DNA from 3 places in the Streptomyces sp. NPDC020192 genome. Region 3 is predicted to be linked to each of the others. Evidence: riboswitches for the same ligand, from Rfam matches in the RefSeq annotation. Region 3 holds a riboswitch; each other region holds the start of a gene.

Region 1 (7,009 bases), on a different contig from region 3:
CTCGATGACCAGCGGCACGCCCTCGGTCGCGGGATGGGTCATCAGGGCACGGAACGGATCCTCGCCGATGTGGCCGGCGCCGATGTTCTCGTGGCGGTCCTTGTGTGCGCCGACCACGTCCTTGGAGTCGTTGGCGTGGATCAGCTTCAGGCGGCCCTCGCCGACGGTGCCCACCAGCAGGTCGAGGGTCTGGTGCATGCCGCTCGGGCCGGTCAGATCGTGCCCGGCGGCGAAGATGTGGCAGGTGTCCAGGCAGACCCCGAGCTTGGGGTGCGCGTCCAGCGCCTCGAAGTACGGCCCGAAGTCCCAGGTGCGGGAGCAGAGCGAGGCGCCCTGGCCCGCCGTCGACTCCAGCAGCAGGAACGGGTCGTCGTCATGGGTCAGCTCGTCCAGCAGCGGCAGCACGCGCTCCCGCACCTGCCGCAACGCCGCCGACCGCTCGCGCCCGCCCGTCGCGCTGCCCGTGTGGACGACGACCCCCAGCGCGCCGATCTCCCGCCCGCGCCGCAGCGAATGCCGCAGCGACTCCACCGACCGCTCCACGGTCGCCTCGGTGTGGGAGCCGAAGTTGATCAGGTAGGGCGCGTGGACGTACGCCGGGATCGACTCCTCGGCACAGGCCGTACGGAACGCCTCGTCCTGCTTCGCGTTCCCCGCGGGCGTGGCCCAGCCGCGCGGGTTGGCCACGAAGACCTGCACGGTCTCCGCCTGCAGCGCACGGGCGTACGACAGCCCGACCGAGTGCAGGCCACCCGCCACCGGGACATGACCGCCGATGGGGTTGCGGGGCAGGGACGACTGAGGGGACGACTGAACGGGACTCACCCGTTCAGGGTGTCATGTCCGTCCCTGCCACCGAGCCACCCTCCCCGGTGACCCCGGTCACCGGATGGTGATCGTGATCGTCGATCCCTTGGGCGCCGTGTCGCCGCCCTTCACCGACTGCTTCTTCACGGTGTCCCCGAACAGCCCGAGGATCCCGCGGTCCTCGCTCACCTTGAAGCCCGCGGCCTCCAGCGCCTTGTGGGCGTCGTCCACGCTGTCCCCGGTCACGTCCGGCACCTGGACCATCTCCGGGCCCTTGGACAGCGTCAGCGTCACCGTGTCGCCCGCGGCGGCCTGGCTGCCGTTGCCCGGGCTCTGCTGGGCCACCTTGCCCTTGTCGTACTCGGAGTTGACCTGCTCGGGGGCGATGACCACCTTCAGCCCGGCGTTCGTCAGCGTCTGCCGGGCGTCCGCCGGATCGTCACCGGTGACGTCCGGGACGTCGATCGGGCTGCCCTTGCTGACGGTCAGCGCGATCGCCGAGCCCGCGTGCCGCCTGGTGCCCGCCGGCGGGGTCGTGCCGATCACGGAGCCCGCGGCCACGTCCCCGCTGAACTCCCGCGTGACCATGCCCGGCTCCAGCCCGTCCGCCTTCAGCAGCTTCCGCGCCTCGGCCAGCGGCCTGCCCGCCACGTCCGGCACGTTCACCGTCTCCGGGCCCAGCGAGACGGTCAGCGTCACCGCGTCATGGCCACGGATCCGGGCGCCGGGCGCCGGGTCGGTGCCGATGACCGTGCCGCGCCTGACGGTGTCGTTGTACTCGCGCTTGACCTGCCCGACGTCGAGCCCGGCCGCCCTGAGCCGCTCGCGCGCCTGTGCCTCGGTCTTCGACAGCAGGAGCGGGACCTTCGTGAACTGGCCGGAGTTGATGTACCAGACGCCCGCACCCACGCCGAACACGAGCAGCACGGCGGCGACGATCGTCAGCACCAGCCGCTTCGGCCGCCGGGGCGGCACCGGCGGCGCCTGGAGCCGGCTGGTGTGCTCGGCGGGCTCCGGCTCGTTGACCGGCAGCGGGCGGGGCACGGTGAGCGAGCGCGGGATCACACTCGTACGGTCCCCGGCGTTGTCGTGCTCGGCGGACAGCGCCTGCGGCGGCATCGCGTCCAGCTGCTCGTCGCTCAGCCCCTGGCGTGCCTCGCGCACCCGGGCGAGCAGTGCCACGGCGTCCTGCGGCCGGAGCTCCGGGGTGCGCGCGGTGGCCGCCGCGACCAGCCCGTCCAGCTCCTCCACCAGCCCCGGCACCAGCGCCGAGGGCGGCGGCACGTCCTCGTGGATGTGCTTGTAGAGCACCTGGGCGGGGGAGCCCCCGGAGTGCGGCTTTCCGCCGGTCAGCATCTCGTAGAGCACGACACCGCACGCGTACACGTCGACGCGCGGATCGGCGGTGCCCTGTTCTATCTGCTCGGGCGCGAGATACGACACGGTGCCGAGCACGGCGCCGGTGGTGCTGGTCACCGTGTCCACGGACCTGACCAGGCCGAAGTCGGCGACCTTGACCCGCCCGTCGTCGCCTATCAGCACGTTCTCGGGCTTCATGTCCCGGTGCACGAACCCGGCCCGGTGCGCGGCGCCGAGCGCGGCGAGAACGGGCTCGAGGATGTCGAGGGCCGCGCGGGGCTGCAGAGCCCCGCGCTCGCGCAGCACGTCCCGCAGGGTGCACCCGGCGACGTACTCCATCGCCAGGTACACGTACGACCCGTCGGCCCCCTGGTCGAAGACCTGCACCACGTTCGGGTGCGCCAGCCGGGCGACCGACTTCGCCTCCCGGATGAACCGCTCGACGAAGGATCCGTCGGCCGCGAGCGTCGGGTGCATCACCTTCAGCGCGAGAACGCGGTCCAGCCGGGTGTCCAGGGCCCGGTAGACCGTGGCCATCCCGCCGACCGCGATCCGCGCGTCGACGCGATAACGGCCGTCGAGCACCTGCCCGACGAGGGGGTCCTGAAGGGTCGTATCCACGAGAGGGGAGTCTACGAGGACCGGCCGACAGTGCCGCACGGTGCGCTGATTCCGGGGACGGAATGCAGCACAGCTGTGACTCGCGCGCGATCAGAAGGCCGGGCGCTCGGGATCCAGGTGGGCGCGTCCTTCGGCGGGGGAGGAGGCTTCCGCGAAGTGCCTGCGCGGAATCCGCCCCGCCAGCCGGGCCAGCCGGCCCCCCTCCACGGCGAGCTTCATAGCGGCGGCCATCACCTCCGGCTCCTGCGCCCGAGTCACCGCAGAGGCAAGCATCACCCCGGCACACCCCAGCTCCATGGCAAGCGCGACATCGGACGCCGTACCGGCCCCCGCATCCAGAATCACCGGCACGCGCGCGTGCTCCACGATCAACTGGAAGTTGTGAGGGTTCCGAATACCGAGACCGGACCCGATCGGAGAGCCCAGCGGCATCACCGCCGCACACCCCACATCCTCCAGCTTTCGCGCCAGCACGGGATCGTCATTGGTGTACGGCAACACCGTGAACCCGTCGTCGACCAGTGTCTCCGCCGCCTCCAGCAGCTCCACCGGATCCGGCAGCAGCGTCCGTTCGTCGGCGATGACCTCCAGCTTGATCAGATCCGTACCCAGCGCCTCCCGGGCCAGCCGAGCGGTCAGTACCGCCTCCCCGGCGGTGAAACAGCCCGCCGTGTTCGGCAGCACCCGGATGCCCAGCTTCTCCAGCACCGACAGCACCGAGCCGTGCACGGAGGGGTCCACGCGCCGCAGCGCGACCGTCGTCAGCTCCGTGCCGGAGGCGATCAGCGCCCGCTCCAGCACCTCCAGGCTGGGCGCACCGCCCGTACCCATGATCAGCCGCGACGAGAACGTCGTACCCCCGAGGACCAGGGAATCGTCGGCCACGGCTCAGCCTCCCTGCACGGCGGTGAGGACTTCGACGCGGTCGCCGTCGGCCAGCGCCGTGGCCGCCCACCGCGTACGCGGGACGACGGTCTCGTTGACGGCGGCGGCCACCCCGGAGGGCGCGGCGACCAGGGACCGTACGACGGAGTCGAGCACGGTACCCGGAACGATCTCCCGGCGCTCTCCGTTGACGGAGATGGAAACAGTGGCGGAGACGCTCATGCGGGCTGCTCCTGGAGGACGGCGCCGAAGCGCTGCGGCGTGAACGGACGGGCTTCTTCGGGCAACTGACCACCCGTCAGCACCTCGGCCAGCACGTCGCCGGTGACCGGCGTGAGCAGCACCCCGTTGCGGTAGTGCCCGGTGGCCAGCACCAGCCCGTCGAGCCCGGACGGGCCGAGCAGCGGCGCGTTGTCGGGCGAACCGGGGCGCAGCCCGGCGCGGGTCTCGGTGAGCGGCAGCTCGGTGATGCCCGGCACCAGCTCATGGGCGTCGCGCAGCAGCTCGTACACACCGCCCGCGGTGACCGTCGTGTCCCAGCCCAGCTCCTCGCTGGTCGCGCCGACGACCAGCTCGCCGTTCTCCCGGGGCACCAGATAGACATGGCCGCCGCGGACGATGGCCCGCACGGTACGGCTCAGGAACGGCGCGTACCGCCGGGGCGCCGTCAGCCGCAGCACCTGCCCCTTGACCGGCCGCACCGGCGGCAGCAGCCCCGCCGGCACCCCCGCGAGCCGCCCGCTCAGGCTCCCGGCCGCGAGCACCACCTGCCCGGCGCGCAGCTCCGTGCCGTCGGCCGTGGTGACCCCGGCGGCCCGGCCCCGTACGACGTCCAGCCGCTCGGCCCACGTGCGGTGGAACACCACCCCGGCCCGCTCGCACGCGACCACGAGGGCCGTGGCCAGCCGCCGCGGGTCGATCTGGTGGTCGCCGTCGACCCGCAGCCCGCCGCGCACCCCGGGCGCCAGCATCGGTTCCAGACGCCGGCACTCCCGCCCGGACAGCCACTCCGACTCCAGGCCGGAACGCTGTTGCAGGGCGTGCAGTTCGCGCAGGTAGGCGCGGTCGTCGGCGTCGAGCGCGACCTGGAGGGTGCCGCAGCGGCGGTAGCCGAGGTCGTGGCCGGTCAGCTCGGTCAGCTCCGCCGCGAAGCCCGGATAGCGGCGGGCCGACTCCAGGTTCAGGGCGAGCAGGGTCTCCTCGCCGTAGTGCAGTTCGGTGACCGCGGCCAGCATCCCGGCCGCGACCCGCGCGGCCCCGCCGCCGGGCTCGGGGTCCACCACGGCCGTGGCGAGCCCGCGCTGCGCCGCGCGCCAGGCCGTGACCAGGCCGATGATTCCGCCCCCGATGACGAGGACGTCGGACGTATCGGACGTACGTGACGACATGGGCGTCCAGCCCCTCCCTTCGCCGGCATGACCCGGATCAGGTTCGTACGGTCGGAGGCCGCCAGCCTCCCTCTCAGCCCGGTGCGTCCGGGCTCCCGCGAGTGCGTGTACGGACGTCACCCTAGCCCGCCGCGCCCGTCACCCGTAAGACAGCCCCCGCGTCACGGGTGGTGTGGAGCAGGTCACCGAGCACGCCCGCTGACTCACGATCCGTCACCTGTCTATGGTGATCAGGTGAGCGAGCACACAGCCCACGAGGGCACGTCACAGGGGCGGCGCGTGGTCGTCGTCGGCGCGGGCATGGCCGGGGTGCAGACCGCCGTCGCGCTGCGGGAGCAGGGCTTCAAGGGCGCCATCACCCTGCTCGGCGCCGAGCCGCACCAGCCGTACGACCGGCCACCGCTGTCCAAGGCCGTGCTGCTCGGCAAGGCCGAGGACTCCGCCTTCGAAGTGGACTTCGAGTCGCTCGGCGTCGAGCTCCGGCTCGGCTGCGAGGTGCTGGGCCTGCGCCCCTCCGAGCACGAGCTGGACACAGAGGCGGGCCCGGTGTCGTACGACGTCCTCGTCCTCGCCACCGGCGCCGAACCGATCACCCTGCCCGGCACCGAGGGCGTGCCCGGCGTGCATCTGCTGCGCACCCTGGACGACGCCGAACGGCTGAAGCCGGTGCTCGCCCGGCAGCACGAGATCGTGGTCGTCGGCGCCGGCTGGATCGGCGCCGAGTTCGCCACGGCCGCGCGCGAGGCGGGCTGCGCGGTCACCGTCGTCGAGGCCGCCGACCGGCCGCTCGCCGGCGCGCTGCCCGCCGAGGTCGCGGCGCCCATGGCCGCCTGGTACGCCGACGCCGGGGCCGAACTGCGCACCCACGCGCGCGTGGAGCGCGTCGAGCCCGGCGCGGTGGTGCTCGCCGACGGCACGCGGCTGCCCGCGGGCGCCGTCGTCGTCGGCATCGGCGCCCACCCGGCGACCGGCTGGCTGGCCGGCTCCGGCATCGAGCTGGGCCCGCGCGGGGACGTCCTCGCCGACGCCCACCTGCGCACCAGCGTCGAGGACGTGTACGCCGTCGGCGACTGCGCCTCCTTCCCCTCGGCCCGCTACGGCGAACGGCTGCTCGTCCACCACTGGGACAACGCCCTGCAGGGCCCGCGCACGGTCGCCGCGAACATCCTGGGCGAGACCCCGGCTGCCTACGACCCGGTGCCGTACTTCTGGTCCGAGCAGTTCGGCCGCTTCGTGCAGTACGCCGGCCATCACCCCGCCGCCGACCGCATGATCTGGCGCGGCGACCGGACGGGCCCGGCCTGGACGGTGTGCTGGCTGCGCGAGGACCGCCTGGTGGCCCTGCTGGCCGTCGGCCGCCCGCGTGATCTGGCGCAGGGGCGGCGGCTGATCGAGGCGGGGCGGAGGATGGACGCGCAGGCGCTGGCGGACCCGGGCAGGCCGCTGAAGGACGCAACCGTCGACTAGCTCATCCTCTCGGCTGGACCTGCCTGACTTCCGACTGTCAGTGGGGGATGGCAGGCTTGTCCCTGTGACCGAGATTGACGCAAAGATCGATGCTCTCGTCCCCGCCTGGCTCACCCTTCCCGACATCGCCGAGATGCTCGACGTCGAGGTGACGCGCGTGCGGCAGCTGGTGAAGGAGGGCCAGCTCATCGCCGTACGCCGAGGGGAGAACCGGGCGCTGCACGTCCCCGCCGCCTTCATCGACGGGGACAAGGTCGTCAAGGGCCTGTCCGGGACCCTGACGCTGCTGCGGGACGACGGCTTCACGGTGGAAGAGATGATCGAGTGGCTCTTCACCCCCGACCCGACCCTGCCGGGCACCCCCGCGCAGGCCCTGAGCGAGAATCGCGGCACGGAGGTGAAGCGCCGCGCCCAGGCGCTCGCCGTCTGAGCCGAGCCGTATCAGCAGGGGTGGCGTGCGGGCCGCGGCCGTAGCCGCAGTC
Region 2 (7,009 bases), on a different contig from region 3:
GTACGATGCGCCTGAGGCCCAGCACACTCGCCCCATGCCCATCGTGCCCGACGTACCCGCGTATGGCGGAGACCAGGACGACGACCGGGGGGCCGCTCGGCTGAGTGGCCCCTTGTTCCGCGACGAGGCCGCCGACGGGGCCATCGACGGGGCTGCCCACGAGGTATGGCCCGAGCCCGCACCGGCCGGGTCCCTCCCGGCCGAGAACCAGAATCCGGAGCCCATGCCCGACGCCCCCCAGCCGGCGCCAGTGCCGCAGAAGAAGAGCGCGGGCCGTGACCTCAGCGCGGCCATAGGGGTCGGGGTCGGGCTCGGTGTGGTGATCGTCGCGTCCCTGTTCATCCGCAAGGCCGTGTTCGTGGGCGTGATCGCGGTCGCCGTGGTCGTGGGCCTGTGGGAGCTGACGAGCAGGCTGCGGGAGCGCAAGGAGATCAACGCGCCGCTCGTGCCGCTCGCGGTGGGCGGCGCGGCGATGGTGGTCGCCGGGTATGTGCGTGGTGCCGAGGGGGCGTGGGTCGCCATGGCCCTGACGGCCCTCGCGGCCCTGGTCTGGCGGATGGCTGAGCCACCCGAGGGCTACCTCAAGGACGTCACGGCGGGCGTCTTCGCCGCGTTCTACGTGCCGTTCCTCGCCACGTTCGTCGCGATGATGCTGACGGCGGACGACGGCCCGTGGCGCGTGCTGACCTTCCTCCTGCTGACGGTCGTCAGCGACACCGGCGCCTACGCGGTCGGCTGGCGCTTCGGCCGGCACAAGCTGGCCCCGCGCATCAGCCCCGGCAAGACCCGCGAGGGCCTGCTGGGCGCGGTGGCCTTCGCGATGGTCGCGGGCGCGCTGTGCATGCAGTTCCTGATCACCGACGGCACCTGGTGGCAGGGCCTGCTCCTCGGCCTCGCGGTCGCGGCGAGCGCCACCCTGGGCGACCTCGGCGAGTCCATGATCAAGCGCGACCTGGGCATCAAGGACATGGGCACCTTGCTGCCGGGCCACGGAGGCATCATGGACCGCCTGGACTCGCTGTTGCCGACGGCGCCGGTGGTGTGGCTGCTGATGGTGGTGTTCGTCGGCTCGGCGTGAGGCGGGCTGGTGTGCGGCTTTCGGGTCCCCGTTCCTTTGTGCAGGGTGGGGGCCCGTTGGCGTACGGGCCGGGGGTTGTGGTCCCGCGACCGCCGGAGTGGGACGATGCTGGCGTAAGCCCTCTACGAAAGGAGGGCGCCATGTTCGCCTTCCACGAAGAGATCGATGTCGACCGGGCTCCCGGCGAGGTCTGGGCCTACTTCAGCGACCCGAACCATCTGCCGGAGTGGCAGGAGAGCGCGGTGTCCGTCGAGCAGCTGGACAAGGAACCCTACGGCCTCGGCTCCCGGCTCCGTGTCACCCGCCATGTCGGCCGCCGGGACGTGCCCATGACCATGGAGGTCACCGGATACGACCCGCCTCGCTCATGGGACATGCGCGGCATCGACGGGCCGGTCCGGGGCAGCGTGCACGGCGAGGTCACCCCCCTCCCCGACGGTCGTACCCGCGTGACCATGGACCTGGACTTCGAGGGCCACGGCATCGGCAGGATCCTGCTGCCCCTCGTCGTGAAACCCCAGGTTCGCAGGGAACTCCCGCACAACGAGCAGTTGCTCAAGGAGAGGTTGGAGCACACGGCCGCGTAGCCGAAAGGGTCCTCAGGCGCCGGTCGTGACGCGGATGGCCGCGATGTCGAACTGGAGGCGGACCGTCTCGCTCACCATGGCGCCGCCCTGGGCGATCCGGGCCTCGTAGGTCAGACCCCAGTCCAGACGGTTGATCGTGGTGGTGCCGTCGAAGCCGACCCGCTCGTCACCGAACGCGTCGGTGACATGACCGATGTAGGTGAGGTCCAGGTCGACCGGGCGGGTGGTGTCCTTGATCGTGAGGTCGCCGGTCATGCGGTAGACGTCCTTGCCCACGAGCCGTACGGCGGTGCTCGTGAAGGTCATCCGCGGATAGCTCGCGGAGTCCAGGAACTGCCGGCCGACCAGGTGCGCGTCCCGCTGCTCGACGCCCGTGTCGACACTGGCCGTGTACAGCACGAGGTCGGCCCGGGAGCGCTCCGGCTCGCGGCCGTCGAAGTACAGCCGGCTCTCGTACTGCGGGAAGGCGCCGCGCACCGTCGTCACCATCGCGTGCCGCACCGAGAAACCGACCCTGCTGTGCGCGGGATCGATCATCCACTCGCCGGTCAGGTGCGCCAGCGCGGGATCGGGCAGTACGGCGGTGGCGGTGGCACCGGCCACCGGAGCGGTGGTCGCCACGGACGCGTCAGGGGGCTGCGCGTGCCGGTGGGGGGAGTTGCGGCCGAAGAGCTTCATGGCGCCAGTTGTTACGGCATGGCAAAGGGCGGGACAAGGGCCGACCAGGAAACCCGACCGTTCGCCAGCAGAATTTCACAGGTCGGTGGCCCCCTGTGCCCCTCGTGAGACGAGCGCGGCGGGCTACTCCATTCGATCTGCGACACTGGTATGGCCATGCCTAAGCCCGGAGAACTCACTTTCGTCGCCCCGCGCGGAGCCAAGAAGCCGCCGCGGCACCTCGCCGACCTCACGCCCGCCGAGCGCAAGGACGCGGTGGCCGCGACCGGCGAGAAGCCGTTCCGTGCCAAGCAGCTCTCGCAGCACTACTTCGCGCGGTACGCGCACGACCCGGAGCAGTGGACCGACATTCCCGCCGGGTCGCGCGGGAAGCTGCAGGAAGCGCTGTTCCCGGAGCTGATGACCGTCGTCCGGCATCTGTCGACCGACCAGGGCACCACCCGCAAGACGCTGTGGCGACTGTTCGACGGGACGCTGGTCGAGTCCGTGCTGATGCGGTACCCGGACCGGGTCACCATGTGCATCAGCTCGCAGGCCGGATGTGGGATGAACTGTCCCTTCTGTGCCACCGGACAGGCCGGTCTCGACCGGAATCTGTCCACCGCCGAGATCGTGCACCAGATCGTCGACGGGATGCGCGCGTTGCGGGACGGCGAGGTGCCCGGCGGTCCGGCCCGGCTGTCCAACATCGTCTTCATGGGCATGGGCGAGCCCCTCGCCAACTACAACCGGGTCGTCGGAGCCATCCGGGCGCTCACCGACCCCGCCCCCGACGGGCTCGGGCTCTCGCAGCGCGGGATCACCGTGTCCACCGTCGGGCTCGTGCCGGCCATCCACCGGTTCGCCGACGAGGGCTTCAAGTGCCGCCTCGCGATCTCCCTGCACGCCCCCGACGACGAGCTGCGCGACACCCTCGTCCCCGTGAACACGCGGTGGAAGGTGCGCGAGGTGCTGGACGCCGGGTTCGAGTACGTCGAGAAGAGCGGCCGCCGGCTGTCGATCGAGTACGCGCTGATCCGCGACATCAACGACCAGGCGTGGCGCGGTGACCGGCTCGGCCGGCTGCTCAAGGGCAAGCCCGTGCACGTCAATCTGATCCCGCTCAACCCGACGCCGGGGTCCAAGTGGACCGCCTCGCGGCCCGAGGACGAGAAGGCGTTCGTGGAGGCCATCGCCGCCCATGGCGTGCCCGTCACCGTCCGGGACACCCGCGGGCAGGAGATCGACGGAGCCTGTGGTCAGCTCGCGGCCACCGAGCGGTAATCTGGCCACCGTCACTCATATCTTCATATTCCGACAGGGGAGCGCCACAGCGCTGAGAGTGCGGCGGACAGGGCCGCAGACCCTCTGAACCTCGCCCAGGTCATTCTGGGTAGGAAGTTCGGTCATCACTCAAGCTGTTGCGCCCTGCCCGGGTCTCCCCAGCGGAGCCCGGGCAGGGCCGCGTCTCTTCCTGGCCAACCCCAGGAGGACATCCAGTGCACAACAAGACCTTCGTGGCCGCGGCGGTCGGGCTCGGCCTGATCACGCTGTCCGCGTGCGGTTCCGGCGGCGACACCACGTCGTCCACGGACTCCAAGACCGTCACCCTCGTCAGCCACGACTCGTGGGCCGTCTCCAAGAGTGTGCTCCAGGACTTCGAGAAGCAGTCCGGGTACCACGTCAAGGTCCTCAAGGACGGCGACGCCGGGCAGGCCGTCAACAAGGCCATCCTCACCAAGGACAACCCGCAGGGCGACGTCTTCTTCGGCGTCGACAACACCCTGCTCTCCCGCGCCCTCGACAACGGCCTCTTCCAGCCGTACCAGGCCAAGGGCCTCGACAAGGTCGGCGCCGCCTACCAGCTCGACCAGGGCAAGCACCGGGTCACCCCGATCGACTACGGCGACATCTGCGTCAACTACGACAAGGCGTACTTCAGCAAGCACAAGCTGACCCCGCCGCAGTCCTTCGCCGACCTCGCGAAGCCCGAGTACAAGAACCTCCTCGTCACCGAGAACGCGGCCACCTCCTCGCCGGGCCTCGGCTTCCTGCTGGGCAGCGCGGCGCAGTTCGGTGACAACGATTGGCAGGACTACTGGAAGAAGCTCAAGGCCAACGGCGTCAAGGTCGTCGACGGCTGGGAGCAGGCCTACTACCAGGAGTTCTCCGGCTCGTCCGAGGGCAAGAAGGCGGGTGGCGACCGGCCGCTCGTCGTGTCGTACGCCTCCTCGCCGCCCGCCGAGGTCATCTACGCCAAGAAGCGGCCCAGCACCGCCCCGACCGGTGTCTCGAACGGCACCTGCTTCCGGCAGATCGAGTTCGCCGGGCTGCTGAGCAACGCCAAGAACCCCAAGGGCGCCCAGGCGTTCATCGACTTCCTGGTCTCCAAGGAGTTCCAGGAGGACATGCCGCTGAACATGTTCGTCTACCCGGTCCTCAACGGGGCCGCGGTGCCCGCGGACTTCACGAAGTACGGCCCGGCCGCCCAGCACCCCGAGACCATGGCCCCCGGCAAGATCGCCGCCAACCGCGACCAGTGGGTCAAGTCGTGGACCTCTCTCGTACTGAAGTAGCCGAAGTAGCGAAACCCCGGCGGGGGAACGCGGCGCGGCTCGGGCTCATGGCCCTGCCCGTCGCGTTCTTCGCGCTGTTCTTCGCCTGGCCCGTGGCCGCGATCGTGACGCGCGGACTGAAGGTGGACGGCGCCTGGCAGTTCGGGCGGATCGCGGACGTGGTCACGCAGCCGGACATCCGGCACGTGCTGTGGTTCACCACCTGGCAGGCGCTCGCCTCCACCGCGCTCACCCTGCTCCTCGCGCTGCCCGCCGCCTATGTCCTCGCCCGCCTCGACTTCCCGGGCAGGCAACTGCTGCGGGCCGTCGTCACCGTCCCGTTCGTGCTCCCGACCGTCGTCGCCGGCACCGCCTTCCTGGCCCTGGTCGGCCGCGGCGGCCTGCTGGACGAGCTGTGGGGCGTACGGCTGGACACCACGGTGTGGGCGATCCTGCTCGCCCACGTCTTCTTCAACTACGCGGTCGTCGTACGGACCGTCGGCGGGCTCTGGGCCCAGCTCGACCCCCGCCAGGAGGAGGCCGCCCGGATGCTGGGCGCCTCGCCGCTCGGTGCCTGGCGGAAGGTCACCCTGCCGGCGCTCGCCCCCGCCGTGGCCGCCGCCGCCCTGATGGTGTTCCTGTTCACCTTCACCTCCTTCGGCGTCGTCCAGATCCTCGGCGGCCCCACCTTCTCCACCCTCGAAGTGGAGATCTACCGCCAGACCTCCGAGGTCTTCGACCTCTCCACGGCCGCCGTCCTCACCCTCCTCCAGTTCGCCGCCGTCGGCGCGATCCTCGCCGTGCACGCCTGGACGGTACGGCGCCGGGAGACCGCCCTGCGGCTCGTCGACCCCAGCATCACCGCCCGCCGCCCGCGCGGCGCCGGACAGTGGGCGCTGCTCGCCGGTGTCCTCGCCACCATCGCGCTGCTCCTCGTCCTGCCGCTCGCCGTGCTCGTACGAAGGTCCCTCGACGCCCCCGGCTTCGGCTACTACCGGGCGTTGACGAACTCCGACGGCGGTACGTTCCTGGTGGCGCCGGTGCACGCGGTGTGGACGTCACTCCAGTACGCCCTCGCCGCCACCGCCGTCGCCGTCGTGATCGGAGGTCTCGCCGCCGCCGCGCTCGCCCGCCGGGACGCCGGACGGCTGGTCCGGGGCTTCGACGCGCTGCTGATGCTGCCGCTCGGCGTGTCCGCCGTGACCGTCGGCTTCGGCTTCCTGATCGCGCTCGACAAGCCGCCGCTGGATCTGCGGCAGTCCTGGATCCTCGTGCCGCTCGCCCAGGCGCTGGTCGGCGCCCCCTTCGTCGTACGGACCATGCTGCCCGTGCTGCGTGCGGTGGACGGACGGCTCCGGGAGGCGGCGGCCGTGCTCGGGGCCTCGCCCTGGCGGGTGTGGCGGGAGGTGGATCTGCCGCTGGTGCGCAGGGCTTTGCTGGTCGCGGCCGGGTTCGCGTTCGCCGTCTCGCTCGGCGAGTTCGGGGCGACCGTGTTCATCGCCCGGCCCGACCACCCCACGCTCCCGGTCGCCGTGGCCCGGCTGCTCAGCCGCCCCGGTGACCTCAACTACGGCCAGGCGATGGCCCTTTCGACCATTCTGATGGTGGTGTGCGCCGCCGCGCTGCTCATCCTGGAGCGGCTGCGCACCGACCGGACGGGGGAGTTCTGATGCTGCTGAGCCTCGACGCCGCGACCGTGCGCTTCGGCCGGCGGGCCGTGCTCGACGCCGTCGGTCTGGACGTCGCCGAGCACGAGGTGGTGTGCGTGCTCGGGCCCAGCGGCAGCGGAAAGTCGACGCTGCTCAGGGCGGTCGCCGGGCTCCAGCCCCTGTCCGGTGGGCGGGTGTTGCTCGACGGTCGCGATCAGACGGGCGTACCCGCGCACCGGCGGGGTGTCGGCCTGATGTTCCAGGACCACCAGCTCTTCCCGCAGCGGGACGTCGGCGCGAACGTGGCCTTCGGGCTGCGCATGCATGGCGTGGCGAAGGGTGAACGGGACGCCGAGGTGGGCGAGTTGCTGGAGCTGGTCGGACTTCCGGGCGCCGCTCGGCGAGCCGTGGCCGGACTCTCCGGCGGCGAGCAGCAGCGTGTCGCCCTCGCCCGCGCGCTCGCGCCGAAGCCCCGGCTGCTCA
Region 3 (7,009 bases):
GACCGGCCTCGCCCTGCCCACGACGTACCACCTGCTGCGCACCCTGGTCCACGAGGGCTATCTGCGCCGTGAGAAAGGGCTGTTCTTCCTCGGTGACGCCGCTGAGCGGCTGGGCAGCAGCGGCGCACAGCAGAAACGTCGCAGCGCGGTGGCGGACACGCTGGCGCACTGGCGCGATTCCATCGGTGTGCCGGTGTACTACGCGATGTATCGGGACGGCGAGATCGAGGTCATGTGCGTCTCCGACTCCCCGGAGGCCCCCGCGGTCGAGGAGTGGGCCGACTTCCGGGCGACCGGTCACGCGCACGCCATCGGGCAGTGCCTGCTCTCCCAGCTGGACGAGGACGCCCGCCGCGACCATCTCGCCCGCTATCCCGTGCAGCCCATCACGCCGTACACGGTCCGGGACAACGACGCCCTGCTGCGGCGGCTGGCCCGGACGCGGCGCATGGAGCCGGTGGTGGAGCGCCAGGAGTACGCGCTCGGGACGGTCTGCGCGGCGGTCCCCATCACGGTCGGCACCACCGTGGCCACGATGGCCATGTCGCTCCCGCTCCACCAGGCCGACCGGCTGCTGCCCGCGGCCCATCGGCTGCAGACGGAGATCGGGCGGCACCTGGGGACGCTCACGCTCTCTATCAGTATCTGAAAACTTACTCCTTGTGATGCGCTGTGTACGTTCAGCAAGATTTGACCACGCTTAGAGGGATCAATCCCAGCCAGTCGATGTCCTACGACGGGGTAGACGATGCGCGAGTCCGTACAGGCAGAAGTCATGATGAGCTTTCTCGTCTCGGAGGAGCTCTCCTTCCGCATTCCGGTGGAGTTGCGCTACGAGACCAGTGATCCCTATGCCGTGCGGCTGACCTTTCATCTGCCCGGTGATGCCCCGGTGACCTGGGCCTTCGGGCGCGAGCTGCTGATCGACGGGGTCGGCCGGCCGTGTGGGGAAGGCGATGTGCACATCGCCCCCGTCGATTCCGAGGTGCTCGGCGAAGTGCTGATCAGGCTTCAGGTCAGCGGCGACCAGGCGCTGTTCCGCTCGTCGGCACCGCCGCTCGTGGCCTTCCTGGACCGTACGGACAAGCTGGTCCCGCTCGGCCAGGAGGGCGCGCTGGCCGACTTCGACGCGCATCTGGACGAGGCCCTGGACCGCATCCTGGCCGAGGAACAGAGCGCCGGCTGAAGCGTTACGGCACGGGCGCCGGGTGCTCCGCGTACCGGGTGGAGCTGTGCAGGAACGCTTCTGCGAAGGGCGGCGAGCAGAGGGCGCTACCGGCGCCCCCGCCTCACCGCTGCCGGCGTCGCCTCGCCCCGCCTCACCGCTGCCGGTGTCGCCTCGCCCCGTCTCACCGCTTCCGGCGCCGGCCCCGGCCGCCGCGGGCCGGGGCGGGCTGGGTGCCGGTGGGGGCCGGGATTCGCTGGGCACCGGCGCGGGCCGGGGCATCCGGTCCGGGCCGGTCGGCCGACACGACGAGCGCGGCGAGCGCGGTGGTGACCGGGACCGAGGCGACCAGGCCGATCGAGCCCACCAGCGTGCGTACGATCTCCTCGGCCACCAGCTCACTGTTGGCTACGGTTCCGACGCTGCTCTGCGCGATCGAGAACAGCAGCAGCAACGGCAGCGCCGCACCGGCGTAGGCGAGGACGAGGGTGTTGACCACGGACGCGATGTGGTCGCGGCCGATGCGGATGCCCGCCCGGTACAGCCCGCGCCAGCCCATCGAGGGGTTGGCCTCGTGCAGCTCCCAGACGGCCGAGGTCTGTGTCACGGTCACGTCGTCCAGGACACCGAGCGAACCGATGATGACGCCGGCGAGCAGCAGACCGCTCATGTCGATCGACGGATACAGGCCGTGGATCAGGCCGGTGTTGTCGTCCGTGTTGCCGGTCAGCGCGGCCCAGCCGATGAACAGCGAGCCGAGCAGGCCGATCAGCGACAGCGAGATCAGCGTGCCGAGCACCGCCACCGACGTACGGGCCGACAGACCGTGGCACATGTACAGGGCGATCAGCATGATGGCGCTCGACCCGACCACCGCCACGAGCAGCGGGTTCGACCCCTGAAGGACGGCGGGCAGGATGAACAGGGTCAGCACCAGGAAGCTCACCGTCAGTGCGACGAGCGCCATGACACCGCGCAGCCGGCCCACCACCACGACGGCGAGCGCGAAGATCCCCGCGAGCAGGTACATGGGGAACGTCCGGTTCACGTCGGCGACCGAGTACTGCAGGTCTTTCGGTGCCGAGGGCTCGTAGGCGACCACGACCTTCTCGCCCTGGTGCAGTTGCCGCGGCTGGTCCGGCTGCACGATCTCGGTGAACGTACGGCCCTTGTCCTTGCCGGTGTCCACCCGGACGGTCGCCTTTTTGCACTTCCCGTTGGCCTGCTGCTGCGCCGAACTGCCCTCGGCGGTGGAGGTGTCGCCGGTCGGGGTGTCGCCGGAGGCGTTCACCGACTGGCAGCTGACCTGGACGACCTGGGTGACCGTGGCCTGCTGGGTCTGCCGGTCGAAGCCGACGCCGGTGCGCTTGTGCGGCGGGGCTGCGCCAGGCCAGAGCACCACCAGACCGACCACGACCGCCGCGGTGAACGGGACCAGGATCGCGGCGATGACCTTGCGCAGATGCTTGGAGACGGGGGTGGCGGGCCCGTGGCTGTGACTGTGGCCGTGCGAGGGGCCATCGTCGTGGTCATGGCCGCGGCCGTGACCGTGGCCGTGACTGTGGCCGTCTGCGAGATCGTGCCGGTGGCCGCCATCGCCGCCGGAATCCCGCGCAGGGCCGTACCCGGCGTCCGGCGCGGTGCCGGCATGGCCGTACCCGGCGTCCGGCGCTGAGCCGTCCCGGTGGTGCGGCTCGGGCGGCTGGTACGGGTACTGCTCCATCCTGGTCACCGCCCGATCATCGCAAGAAGGGCAGGGGCCCACTGTTCAGCACGCCACATATGACGCTAGCGTTGAGGCACCTTTGCACACGCGGGAGCTCGGAGCACCGGGCTGAGAGGACGCTGACCTCCGTATTCGCGATGTTTCACGTGGAACGAAGCCTGTTCCACAGGAAACACCGGCAGACGGAAACCGCTGCGTCGACCGCCGAACCTGTTACCGGGTAATGCCGGCGTAGGGAGTAGGTCTCATGACCAACAAGGACGCACGCACGCCTGTCTCCGTCCAGGGCGAGAAGTCCCAGGAGGCCGGGAAGTCCATCGGCTGGCACAAGGCGTACGTCGAGGGTTCGCGCCCCGACCTGCGCGTGCCGGTCCGTCAGGTGCACCTCACCAACGGGCAGTCGGTCACGTTGTACGACACGTCGGGCCCGTACACCGATCCACTCGTCGACACCGACGTCCGCAGGGGCCTGCCGCCGCTGCGGGAGAACTGGATCATCGCCCGTGGCGACACCGAGGAGTACGCGGGCCGTCCCGTGCGCCCCGAGGACGACGGGATCAAGCACACCTCGCCGCGCGGCGGGCTGCGCAACCTGGACGCGGTCTTCCCGGGGCGGCCGCGCCAGCCGCGCCGGGGCCGCAGCGGTGAGGCGGTGACGCAACTCGCGTACGCCCGCCGGGGCGAGATCACCCCGGAGATGGAGTACGTGGCCGTCCGGGAGAACGTTTCGCCCGAGGTGGTCCGCGAGGAGATCGCGGCGGGTCGCGCGGTGCTGCCGGCCAACGTCAACCACCCGGAGATCGAGCCGATGATCATCGGCAAGCGGTTCCTGGTGAAGGTCAACGCCAACATCGGCAACTCCGCGGTGACCTCCTCCATCGAGGAGGAGGTGGAGAAGATGACCTGGGCGACCCGCTGGGGCGCCGACACGGTCATGGACCTGTCCACCGGCCGCAACATCCACACGACCCGCGAATGGGTGCTGCGCAACTCCCCCGTCCCCATCGGCACGGTCCCGCTCTACCAGGCCCTGGAGAAGGTCGACGGCAGGGCCGAGGAACTGACCTGGGAGATCTACAAGGACACGGTCATCGAGCAGGCTGAGCAGGGCGTGGACTACATGACCGTGCACGCCGGCGTGCGCCTGCCGTACGTGCCGCTCACCGCCAACCGCAAGACGGGCATCGTCTCGCGCGGCGGCTCGATCATGGCCGCGTGGTGCCTGGCGCACCACAAGGAGTCGTTCCTGTACGAGAACTTCGAGGAGCTGTGCGAGATCCTCGCCGCCTACGACGTCACGTACTCGCTGGGCGACGGTCTCAGGCCGGGTTCCATCGCCGATGCCAACGACGAGGCACAGTTCGCGGAATTGCGAACTCTTGGGGAACTCAACCGGATCGCCAAGCGTTTCAATGTGCAGACGATGATCGAGGGCCCCGGTCACGTCCCGATGCACAAGATCAAGGAAAACATCGACCTCCAGCAGGAGATCTGCGATGAAGCCCCGTTCTATACGCTCGGCCCGCTGACCACGGACGTCGCGCCGGCGTACGACCACATCACCTCCGGCATCGGCGCCGCGATGATCGCCTGGTGGGGCACGGCGATGCTCTGCTACGTCACCCCGAAGGAGCACCTGGGCCTGCCCAACCGGGACGACGTCAAGACCGGCGTCATCACCTACAAGATCGCCGCCCACGCGGCCGACCTCGCCAAGGGTCACCCGGGCGCGCAGGAGTGGGACGACGCGCTGTCCGACGCCCGCTTCGAGTTCCGGTGGGAGGACCAGTTCAACCTCGCCCTGGACCCCGACACGGCACGGGAGTTCCACGACGAGACCCTGCCGGCCGAGCCCGCCAAGACGGCCCACTTCTGCTCCATGTGCGGGCCGAAGTTCTGCTCCATGAAGATCTCGCAGGACATCCGCCGTGAACACGGCGGCAGCCGGACCGAGATCGAGGAGGGCATGGCCCAGAAGTCGAAGGAGTTCGCGGCGAGCGGCAACAGGGTGTATCTGCCGATCGCCGACTGAGTCCGGCCTACGGCGGTCCGTGCCACCGGAAATGTGAGCCGCCCGGGGGCACGGACCGACGATCCCAGGAACCGGCCGGTCCGTGAGGGTGATGCTTCGGACCGCCTGGATGGTGGAGCACCCTTCGACTTCTGGTGCTTCCTGGGACTGGAACACCACGGCGGGCCCGGGCTTCGGCTCGTTGTCAGAGACGGGCGTTACGGTGCGTAGCAGCGCAGCAGTCTGTGAAGCGTGGAGGGGATCTGCGATGGCTGACGACGGACGCACCGTGCTGGTGTCATACGCCAAGGGGTGGGACCTGTCCTCGTGCAGCGCCCTGGAACCGCTCTCGCGGTCCGAGCCCGAGGCGCGGGACAGGGCCGCTGAGCGGTATGTGATGGTCCATCGGGTGCCGGGGCGGGCCGTACCGGTCGAGGTGCACCTCGTGGCCTGGGCCGATCACTACGTGGGCGTGTGGGCGTACGACGAGCGGGGCCGCCGTACGCGGGAGCTGGACTGGCGGCTGCTCGAACCGGAGCGCCTGTTCCTGCGCCACCGGTCGGAGTGGCGCTACGCCTCACCGGACCAGGCCGAGTTCGCGAAGGACGTCTGGCGTACGACCACGGACCTCGAACCGGACGGCAGGGGGACCACGGGGTTCCAGCCGCAGGGTGCCCTGGGTTCGTTGCGCCAGGGGCGCGCGGACGTTCCCGAGGCGGACCGTTGGCGGGACCGAGCGGAGTTCGGCGTACGAGGTGTCGGAAGCCCGCTCCTGTCCGAGCCGTCCCGCCGTGGCCGGCATGCGGACGAACCGGAGGCCTCCGCTGCGGAGGGCGCATCCGCGGCTCCGTCCCCCTGGCTGCCGCCGCGCCCGGCCGCTCCGCCACACCTGAGCGAGTTGTTCCGGCCCGGCACGCGCGTGGCGACGGAGGACTGTGCGGAGATGACGGTCAGCGCCGTTCGGGACCTCGCGGTGCTGCGGGTGCCCAGCGGCAGACTCGCCGTCTCCTGCCCGTTGACGACGTCCGACGGCAGGCAACGCGAGCTGCTGGAGCGCATTCCGCCGGGCGCGTACCCGCTGCAGGAAGCCGTCCTCAGCTACGAGATGGAGTACGCGGACGAGGTGTTCCCGGTGGAGGAGGGCTCGGCCGTACGGCTCCTTATCGATCCGGAACCGGCGGTCACCTGGGAGCTGGCGCTCGCCGAGGGCGAGGACGCCAGGCTGCTGCGGGACGGCGAGGGCTACGGCTTCCCCACCGACGCCGCTCTGGGCAGCTTCGCCGACTCGGCTGCCTGGTCCGTGCTCGCGGACAACTACCAGCGCTACGCCATCGAGGGGGAGGAAGACGCCGGAGAGAGGGTCGGCGACGGCAGCTGTGTACGCACGTCGGACAGCGCCACCGGCGGTGATCTCATCCACTTCCCCACCGGTGGCGACGGGGGGTGGCCGGTCTGGCTGGGCCGTTCGGCTTCCGGGAAGCTGGTCTCGGTCGCGGTCGTGTGCGTCTGTCTTCCGGGCCTCAGGATCCTGTGAGCCGCGCGATGAGCTCGACCGGGATGTGGGTGGTCGGTGCCGTACCCGACCGGGCCGCGGTGTCGCTGCCGGAAGAGTTCGTCCATCTCGTCACGGAGAGGGACTTTCGTAAGCCGGACGGCTTCGCGGAGACGCTGGCCTGGTGGAGTGAGGGCTGCGCCGACGAGCCCTTCTTCGCCCGGGACGGGAGCGATCCGGCAGCCCTGTCACCCACCGCGGCGGGGAGACGGTTCGCGGATTTCGTCCATGGTGCCAACCCGGAGACCCCCGCGACGGAGGCGATACGCGACGCGAGCCTGGAGCTGATGCCGGGCGAGGGAGCCGACGGGGTGTTCTGCGTGGTCGCCCGTAAGGCGACTCCGGCCGCCGCGCTGTACTACGGCCTGGGAGCCGAGGCGGCCGCGCTCCTGCCGGGCTGGTTCGGCGACTTCCTGCTCCCCGCCGACGGTGTGCGCGCCGCTCTGCCCGACGCAGAGCGGGCCCTGCGGATCGACGGCGAGCGCCGTGCGGCGGTGCTGAGCCGGATCGGTGACTGGATGGCCGGCATGGGAGACGCACCCGAGTTTGCGGCGG

What was found. Region 3 has a riboswitch for thiamine pyrophosphate ahead of thiC (phosphomethylpyrimidine synthase ThiC). Riboswitches for the same ligand answer to the same signal wherever they lie in the genome.
Region 1: linked by a shared signal. The riboswitch ahead of thiO (glycine oxidase ThiO) and the one ahead of thiC (phosphomethylpyrimidine synthase ThiC) in region 3 are both predicted to bind thiamine pyrophosphate.
Region 2: linked by a shared signal. The riboswitch ahead of ACH47Z_RS18380 (thiamine ABC transporter substrate binding subunit) and the one ahead of thiC (phosphomethylpyrimidine synthase ThiC) in region 3 are both predicted to bind thiamine pyrophosphate.

Annotation. Positions count from the first base shown of each region.
Region 1 covers NZ_JBIRXG010000001.1:392,450-399,458, reverse strand. The annotation lists gene ACH47Z_RS01870 (deoxyribonuclease IV) at 1-825, opposite strand, end outside; gene pknB (Stk1 family PASTA domain-containing Ser/Thr kinase) at 883-2,787, opposite strand; gene ACH47Z_RS01860 (thiazole synthase) at 2,878-3,672, opposite strand; gene thiS (sulfur carrier protein ThiS) at 3,676-3,894, opposite strand; gene thiO (glycine oxidase ThiO) at 3,891-5,060, opposite strand; TPP riboswitch at 5,058-5,169, opposite strand; gene ACH47Z_RS01845 (NAD(P)/FAD-dependent oxidoreductase) at 5,295-6,527, shown strand; gene ACH47Z_RS01840 (Rv2175c family DNA-binding protein) at 6,592-6,957, shown strand.
Region 2 covers NZ_JBIRXG010000008.1:262,506-269,514, forward strand. The annotation lists gene ACH47Z_RS18360 (phosphatidate cytidylyltransferase) at 1-1,078, shown strand, start outside; gene ACH47Z_RS18365 (SRPBCC family protein) at 1,219-1,665, shown strand; gene ACH47Z_RS18370 (YceI family protein) at 1,678-2,343, opposite strand; gene rlmN (23S rRNA (adenine(2503)-C(2))-methyltransferase RlmN) at 2,500-3,606, shown strand; TPP riboswitch at 3,632-3,740, shown strand; gene ACH47Z_RS18380 (thiamine ABC transporter substrate binding subunit) at 3,822-4,898, shown strand; gene ACH47Z_RS18385 (ABC transporter permease) at 4,946-6,547, shown strand; gene ACH47Z_RS18390 (ABC transporter ATP-binding protein) at 6,547-7,009, shown strand, end outside.
Region 3 covers NZ_JBIRXG010000006.1:245,968-252,976, forward strand. The annotation lists gene ACH47Z_RS14805 (IclR family transcriptional regulator) at 1-649, shown strand, start outside; gene ACH47Z_RS14810 (SsgA family sporulation/cell division regulator) at 749-1,186, shown strand; gene ACH47Z_RS14815 (YibE/F family protein) at 1,350-2,888, opposite strand; TPP riboswitch at 2,969-3,146, shown strand; gene thiC (phosphomethylpyrimidine synthase ThiC) at 3,139-4,923, shown strand; gene ACH47Z_RS14825 (DUF4241 domain-containing protein) at 5,171-6,436, shown strand; gene ACH47Z_RS14830 (hypothetical protein) at 6,445-7,009, shown strand, end outside.